One region of the Phyllobacterium sp. SL163 genome, then DNA from elsewhere that is predicted to be linked to it. Evidence: predicted binding sites of a transcription regulator. Region 1 holds the regulator's gene; the other holds the start of a gene.
The links. The regulator HrcA, encoded in region 1, represses chaperone genes, less so after heat shock. The targets are predictions, from matches to a motif close to GTTAGCACTCNCNNNNNGNGAGTGCTAAC.
Positions count from the first base shown of each region.

Region 2: a site for HrcA is predicted at 2,013-2,041, ahead of groES (co-chaperone GroES). Genes of this name have one in related genera too.

Region 1 covers NZ_JAFCVE010000001.1:73,533-77,744, reverse strand. The annotation lists gene ACP7B1_RS00355 (adenosine kinase) at 1-412, shown strand, start outside; gene ACP7B1_RS00350 (trimeric intracellular cation channel family protein) at 404-1,057, opposite strand; gene grpE (nucleotide exchange factor GrpE) at 1,177-1,890, opposite strand; gene hrcA (heat-inducible transcriptional repressor HrcA) at 2,017-3,087, opposite strand; gene rph (ribonuclease PH) at 3,225-3,941, shown strand; gene ACP7B1_RS00330 (VOC family protein) at 3,954-4,212, shown strand, end outside.
Region 2 covers NZ_JAFCVE010000002.1:589,688-593,899, reverse strand. The annotation lists gene ACP7B1_RS06530 (MFS transporter) at 1-329, shown strand, start outside; gene ACP7B1_RS06525 (zinc-binding alcohol dehydrogenase family protein) at 374-1,387, opposite strand; gene ACP7B1_RS06520 (winged helix-turn-helix transcriptional regulator) at 1,488-1,862, shown strand; gene groES (co-chaperone GroES) at 2,101-2,397, shown strand; gene groL (chaperonin GroEL) at 2,463-4,109, shown strand.

The sequences.
Region 1 (4,212 bases):
TCGCTATCGCGAGGAATTCCTTGAGCTGATGCGTTCCGGCACGGTTGATATTGTTTTCGCCAACGAGGCGGAACTGAAGTCTCTGTACCAGACCGACGACTTTGAGAAGGGACTTGATGCCATCCGCAAGGATTGCAAGCTCGCCGCCATCACCCGCTCGGAAAAGGGCTCGGTGGTTGTCTCGAAGGACGAAACCGTTGCCGTTCCGGCGATCGAGATCGCCGAGCTTGTCGATACGACGGGTGCGGGTGATCTCTATGCGTCGGGCTTCCTGTTCGGCTATACCAATGGCCGCTCGTTGACCGATTGCGCGCGGCTCGGCTCGTTGACCGCTGGCCTCGTGATCCAGCAGATCGGCCCGCGTCCGGCGCAAAATCTGAAAGTGGCAGCCCAGCAGGCCGGTTTACTCTGATCGAACAATGCCGTCACGCTTGAGCTCTTCAGGCGTGCGGCCCACCTTGTGGTAATTCGGCAGGGTCCAGCCGAAATAAAGCGCGCCGCCGCGAACCGCAAAGGCGGTCAGCGCGGCGAACAGGGCCGAAACCTCCGGCCCCGCCGAAAGCCCCAGCAGCAGCGTGTAGGCGACCGAGCCGGCAAGCGCCGCAGTGACGTAGATCTCGCGCCGCATCAGCACCGACGGTTCCGCGGAAACGATATCGCGCAGCACGCCGCCGAATGTTGCCGTCAAAATGCCTGTCACAACGGCAATGGTCGGGCTGAAACCGAGCGCCAGCGCCTTTGCAGCGCCCATGACGCTGTAGGCCGAAAGCCCCAGCGCATCGAGCCACAGCAGAAGCCGGTAGCGCGATTCCAGGAGATTGGCGGAGAAATAGACGATGATTGCCGCAGCAGCACAGACGAGGATGTAGCCGGGCTCCCGGACCCAGAAGACGGGGACGCCGAGGATGAGGTCGCGCAGGGTGCCGCCGCCGATGCCCGTTACCGCAGCCAGAAACACGAAAGCGATGATATCGAGCTGGCGGCGCGAGGCGGCGAGGCCGCCTGTCGCGGCGAAAACAAAAACGCCCGCATAATTGAATATCTGAATCGATGTCATCGGCTGTTCCCCTCCATATAAAAGGTAGAACATGGCCAATACGGAGCGTAAACAGCTAAATTAAAAAGGCCAGACCCCGTCGCCGGAATCTGGCCTTTGCCGTTGAGATGACGCTATGGTTATGCGTCTTTTTCCGCCTGCGGGTTGATCGGACCCGGCTCTGCCTGGCCTTCGCCGGCAGCCTGCTTCGGACCGCCCTTGGAAACGCCGACGAGTGCCGGGCGCAGCATGCGGTCGCCGATGACGAAACCGGCCTGCGCCACCTGCAGCACCGTGTTGTGCGGCACGTCGGCGTTGGGAATTTCGTACATGGCCTGATGGAAATTCGGGTCGAAACGCTGGCCCTGCGGCTCGATCTTCTTGACGCCGTGGCGTTCCAGCGCCGACATCATCGAGCGCTCGGTCATTTCCACGCCTTCGGCCAGTGCCTTGAAACCTGCATCGCCATTGGCGAGGGCATCGGTCGGAATGGCTTCGAGCGCGCGCTTCAGATTGTCGGAAACCGAAAGCATGTCGCGGGCGAAATTGGCGACCGAATAGGAACGCGCATCGTGAACGTCACGGGCGGTGCGCTTGCGCAGGTTTTCCATATCGGCGGCCAGACGCAGCAGCTGATCGCGCAGATCGCCGTTTTCGCCGCGCAATGCATCCAGTTCAACACTGTTGGCTGCTTCCGCCTGTTCTTCCTCTTCCTGCGCCATGGCATATTCCTCTGCCTTGCGCGATTTCAGAAAATCATCGGCGGCACGCTTCAGCGCATCACGGTCGCGCGGATTCTTCAGATCGCGCTGATCGAGATCGGGTGCGTCATGATGTTTCTTTTCTTCAGTCATCTATCCTGTCCGTTCATAAATCGAATGTGCGCTGGATATCGAGGTTTAGGCCATGAAAATCAAGTGCAAATGCCCGAAGCGGGGGAAGTTCGCGTGGCGGCACAGCGCCAGTGCAGTATCCGCGCTCTATCGCAACAGTCGTGAGACCAGCTGCGCCGTATAGTCCACCATCGGAACAATGCGCGCATAGTTCAGCCGGGTGGGGCCGATAACGCCGAGGGCGCCGATGACCCGCTGTTCCGAATCGCGATAGGGCGCGATGACCAGAGATGAGCCGGAAAGTGAAAACAGCTTGTTCTCGGAGCCGATGAAAATGCGCACGCCCGATCCGGCTTCCGCCAGATCGAGCAGTTGTATCGTGCCTTCCTTGGTCTCGAGATCATCGAACAGATGGCGCAGCCGGTCGAGATCCGCTTCGGCGTTGATGGAATCCAGAAGGTTCCCGCGTCCGCGCACGATGAGCCGCGGCGGTTGGCCGCCACCCGTGCCGCCCCAGACCGCAAGTCCCTGCTCGACCAGGTGTTGCGACAGGACATCGAGCGCCTGCTGGGTTTCGTCCTTCAAGCGGGCAATTTCCACGCGCGCTTCGGTGATGGTGCGGCCCTGAATATGCGCATTGAGGAAATTCGATGCTTCGATCAATTGCGATGGCGTCACGCCGGGCGGCAGGTCGATCACCCGGTTTTCAATGTCGCCGCTCTGGGTCACCAGCACCGCCAGCGCCTTGGTGGGTTCCAGCCGCACAAACTCGATGTGTTTGAGTGCGCCTTCCGCTTTGGTTGCAAGCACAAGTCCGGCGCCGCGCGACATGCCCGACAGGATCTGGCTGGCCTGCGTCAGCATGTTCTCGCTCGACTGGGCCTCGCCGCCCGCCCGCACCTGCGCCTCGATGGAATTGCGCTCGTCGGAGGAAAGGTCGCCCACCTCCATGAAGGCATCGACAAAGAACCGCAGGCCCAATTGTGTCGGCAGCCGTCCCGCCGACACGTGCGGCGCGTAGACAAGGCCGAGATGCTCAAGATCGCTCATGACATTGCGGATGGTCGCCGGGGAAAGCGTCACGGGCAGGATACGCGACAGGTTGCGCGATCCCACCGGTTCGCCGTCACCGAGATAGCTCTCGACGATGCGCCGGAAAATATCCCGTGACCGCTGGTCGAGGGATTGCAATGGTTCGGGAGTAACTGCCTTGTTCATTCTGTGTGACGCCCTTGTTCTCTGCCAGGGAATATAGGCGTTGTCGGTCCAATCATCAAAGCTTTTGCTTCATGGTTCCATTTAAGCGTCCGTTGCTCTAAAAGGCCGGACAACCATATTTTTCAAGAGGTCATTCCATGCGTCCTTCCAAACGAGCCCCAGACGAAATGCGCGCCATTTCCTTCGAGCGCGGCGTTTCCAAACATGCTGAAGGCTCGTGCCTGGTCAAGTTTGGCGACACACACGTCCTGTGCACCGCCAGCCTTGAGGAAAAGGTGCCGGGCTGGATGCGCAATACCGGCAAAGGCTGGGTAACGGCGGAATACGGCATGCTGCCGCGTTCGACCGGCGACCGCATGCGCCGCGAGGCTTCATCCGGCAAGCAAGGCGGCCGCACTTTGGAAATCCAGCGGCTGATTGCCCGTTCGCTGCGTGCCGTCGTGGACCTGCAGGCGCTGGGCGAAGTGCAGATCACCGTGGACTGCGATGTCATTCAGGCGGATGGCGGCACCCGGACGGCAGCCATCACCGGCGGCTGGGTCGCCTTGCACGAATGCCTGCGCTGGATGGAAACACGCCAGATGCTCAAGGTCGAAAAGGTATTGAAGGACCATGTTGCGGCGATTTCCTGCGGCATCTCCGACGGCACGCCCGTGATTGATCTCGATTATGCCGAGGATTCAACGGCACAGACCGATGCCAACTTCGTCATGACCGGCAAAGGTGGTATCGTGGAAGTGCAGGGAACGGCGGAAGGTGAACCGTTCTCGCAGGACGAGCTGCTGGCCTTGATGGGGCTTGCCCGCAATGGCATCACCCGGCTGGTTTCCCTGCAGAAAATGGCGGTCTCGTAAGCGGAAAACACCATGCAGCCATCGGGTATTCTGGAAACAGCACTCTATGTGACCGATATCGACGTGGCTGCACGGTTCTATGCCGATATACTCGGACTGGACGTCATCCTGCGGGCGGGCAATGAATCGGTCTTTTTCCGTTGTGGGGCGGGTGTCCTGATCCTGTTCGATGCGGAAAAGCTGAGGGAAAGGCCCAAGGGCGGTCTTCCCATCCCGGCCCATGGTGCCAAGGGGCCGGGCCACGTCTGTTTTCGCGCAACACGGGATGAAA
Region 2 (4,212 bases), on a different contig from region 1:
CAGGTATCCTGCTGATGGCTCTGGCCGCCCTTGCACCCATGCCTGTGCACTGGCGTCTCGTCGGCTTTGTCATTGCTTCGGGAGTGTCGGGTTTCGGCGGCCCCTTCAAGGACGTCGCCTTTGCAACCCTGCGCCAGACCCTGCTGCCGTCAGCCGATATCGCACCGGCCACACGCATCTATATCGTGACCTCCCACGCCGGCATGCTCGTCGGCATGCTGGTTGCCCCGATGATGAGCAGCCGCGTCAGCCCCGTCGATCTCCTCCTCATCTGCGGCGGCACCTATCTTGCCGTGGCCATCATCGGCTGGCTGCGGTTTGCGCGATAACGCGATAGCGGGCAGAGCATGGACGCCCTGCCCGCTGCAGTTGTTTAAAAGCCGGTCAGGACAATCTTGCCGCGGGCACGGCCGCTTTCAATAAGCGCATGGGCTTTCTTCAGATTGGCGGCTGAAATCGGGCCGAGATCATCGGCAAGGGTGGTGCGCAGCGTGCCGGCATCCACGAGTTCCGCCACCCGGTTGAGCAGCTTGTGCTGCTCCTCGATATCGGCGGTATCGTAACGCGAGCGGGTGAACATCACCTCCCAGTGGATGGAAACACTTTTCCATTTGAACGGCATGATATCGTAGCTTTTCGGATCATCGATCAGACCGAACCGGCCCTGCGGCGCAATCAGTGCCGCAATCTCCGTGCGATGCGTATCAGAGTTTGTCGTCGCAAAGACAAAGGCGGGGGCGCCGAGACCGAGCGCTTCCACCTGCGCGGCGAGCGGCTTTGAATGATCGATGACATGGTGTGCGCCCAGCTCCTCCACCCATCGGCGGGTTTCCGGGCGCGAGGCCGTGGCGATCACCGTCAGGTTGGTCAGTTTGCGCGCGAGCTGCACGGCAATAGAACCGACCCCACCGGCGCCGCCGATAATCAGAATAGCGTTGGCTGCGCCAACCACCGGAATGTCGATGTGGAGCCGGTGAAACAGCATTTCCCATGCGGTGATCGAGGTCAGCGGCAGGGCGGCGGCGGCGCTGAAATCGAGGGACTTCGGCTTCGTGCCAACGATGCGCTCATCCACAAGATGATATTCGGCATTGGTTCCCGGGCGATCCACCGCTCCCGCATAGAACACCTCGTCGCCAACCTTGAAGTGCCGGACATCCGGCCCCACCGCAGTAACGATACCGGCCGCATCCCAGCCGAGAACTCTTGGCTGGCCCGCTTCCGGCTTTGCACCTGCGCGGATTTTCGTATCGACGGGGTTGACCGATATGGCTTTCACTTCGACCAGAAGGTCGCGCCCCTGCGCTTCGGGCTTGGGCAGATTGATATCGACGAGTGAGGTTTCCGCAGTGATCGGCTGCGCTTCATAATAGGCGACGGCGCGCATAGGCATTCTCCAGATAAGTTGACGCTGTTCAAATGCGCGCTATGTTCGAACAGTGCAAGAATGCACATAAATTGCATATAGTGTCATAAAGGATACCGTGATGCCGCGCATCCGCCATACGAATTTTGATTGTGCACCGGGTTGTCCCGTGGAAGGAACGCTCAATCTCATCGGCGGCAAATGGAAGGGCATGATCCTTTTTCACCTGATGTCCGGTACGCTGCGCTTCAACGAAATCCGCCGTCACCTGAACAGCGTTACCCAGCGCATGCTGACCAACCAGCTGCGCGAGCTGGAGGCCGACGGCTTCATCACACGCAAGGTCTATGCACAGGTACCACCCAAGGTGGAATACTCCCTGACGGAGCACGGCCGCAGCCTGGAGCCGATCATATCGGCCCTCAAGGTCTGGGGAGATACCCATCTGCGCTCCGAAGCGGCAAAGGCTGCAACGGTGCGGTCGCAGGCCGCATAAACGCAGACGCGTCATCATTGGTTCACAATTGCATGGGATGATTTTGCATGACTGAAGACGCGCCAGCGTGCATTGCTTTTCAGTCTTTCGCCGAAATTCGGCAAACCTCTCCCTTGACTCTTCCATGGCTGCCCACTATTTCCGAGCCCAGTTAGCACTCGTCACTTGTGAGTGCTAATAACGCGGACGATCACTCGTTCGCTTCACCGTTTTGACACCAACATCAAGGGTTCTAACCATGGCCAAGACCAAGTTCCGCCCGCTTCACGATCGCGTCGTCGTACGCCGTATCGAATCCGAAGCAAAGACTGCAGGCGGCATCATCATTCCGGATACTGCCAAGGAAAAGCCACAGGAAGGCGAAATCGTCTCCGTCGGTACCGGCGCTCGTGACGAAGCCGGCAAGCTCATCCCGCTCGATGTCAAAGCAGGCGATCATGTCCTGTTCGGCAAGTGGTCGGGCACGGAAGTCAAGATCGGCGGCGAAGATCTGCTGATCATGAAAGAATCCGACATTCTGGGCATCCTCGGCTAATCAGCCGGTTTTCCCTTTAATCAACGAATTTCGATCAAACCGGGTTCAATCCCAGGAGAGATAAAATGGCTGCCAAAGAAGTAAAATTCGGCCGCGACGCGCGTGAGCGCATGCTGCGCGGTGTCAATATCCTTGCGGACGCTGTCAAGGTAACGCTCGGCCCGAAAGGCCGCAACGTCGTTATCGACAAGTCCTTCGGCGCTCCGCGCATCACCAAGGACGGCGTAACCGTTGCCAAGGAAATCGAACTTGAAGACAAGTTCGAAAACATGGGCGCACAGATGGTCCGTGAAGTCGCTTCGAAGACGAACGACATTGCCGGTGACGGCACCACGACTGCGACTGTTCTGGCCCAGGCAATCGTTCAGGAAGGCGGCAAGGCTGTTGCTGCCGGCATGAACCCGATGGACCTGAAGCGCGGCATCGATCTTGCTGTTGCAGAAGTCGTCAAGCAGCTCGGCAAGAGCGCCAAGAAGATCAAGACTTCGGAAGAAGTTGCGCAGGTTGGCACGATCTCTGCCAATGGCGAGACTGAAATCGGTGAAATGATTGCCAAGGCAATGCAGAAGGTCGGCAACGAGGGTGTTATCACCGTCGAAGAAGCCAAGACCGCTGACACCGAACTCGAAGTCGTCGAAGGCATGCAGTTCGACCGCGGCTACCTCAGCCCATACTTCGTCACCAACCCTGAAAAGATGGTTGCTGACCTCGAAGACGCCTACATCCTTCTGCACGAAAAGAAGCTCTCGAACCTCCAGGCTCTCCTGCCGGTTCTCGAAGCTGTCGTCCAGACTTCCAAGCCGCTCGTCATCATCTCCGAAGACGTCGAAGGCGAAGCTCTTGCAACGCTCGTCGTCAACAAGCTGCGCGGCGGCCTGAAGATTGCTGCCGTCAAGGCTCCTGGCTTCGGCGATCGCCGCAAGGCCATGCTGGAAGACATCGCGATCCTCACCGGTGGTCAGGTTATTTCCGAAGATCTCGGCATCAAGCTCGAAAGCGTTACGCTCGACATGCTCGGCCGCGCCAAGAAGGTGTCGATCACCAAGGAAAACACCACGATCGTTGACGGTCATGGCAAGAAGGGCGAAATCAACGCCCGCGTCGGCCAGATCAAGCAGCAGATCGACGAAACCACTTCGGACTACGACCGTGAGAAGCTGCAGGAACGTCTTGCCAAGCTCGCTGGCGGTGTTGCCGTTATCCGCGTTGGCGGTGCAACGGAAGTTGAAGTGAAGGAAAAGAAGGACCGCGTCGACGACGCTCTCAACGCAACACGTGCTGCTGTTGAAGAAGGCATCGTTCCTGGCGGTGGCGTTGCCCTGCTCCGCGCTTCGGCAAACCTGACACTCAAGGGTGCAAACTCCGATCAGGACGCTGGCATCAACATCGTTCGTCGTGCGCTGCAGGCTCCGGCTCGCCAGATCGCAACGAACGCAGGTGACGAAGCTTCCATCGTTGTCGGCAAGATCCTTGAGAGCAAGAAGGAAACCTACGGCTACAATGCGGCCAATGGTGAATATGGCGATCTGATCGTCATGGGCATCGTCGACCCGGTCAAGGTTGTTCGTACGGCTCTGCAGGATGCAGCATCGGTTGCCGGTCTTCTTGTTACGACAGAAGCCATGATCGCCGAAGCTCCGAAGAAGGACAATGGCGGCGCTCCCCAGATGCCAGGCGGCGGAATGGGCGGCATGGGCGGTATGGACTTCTAATCAGTCCACGCCAATCGCATACGGAAAAGGCGGGCCTTGGCCCGCCTTTTTTGTTGCCTGTATTTCAAGCACCGTTCTATCGAAGAGGATTATCGCTCGGATA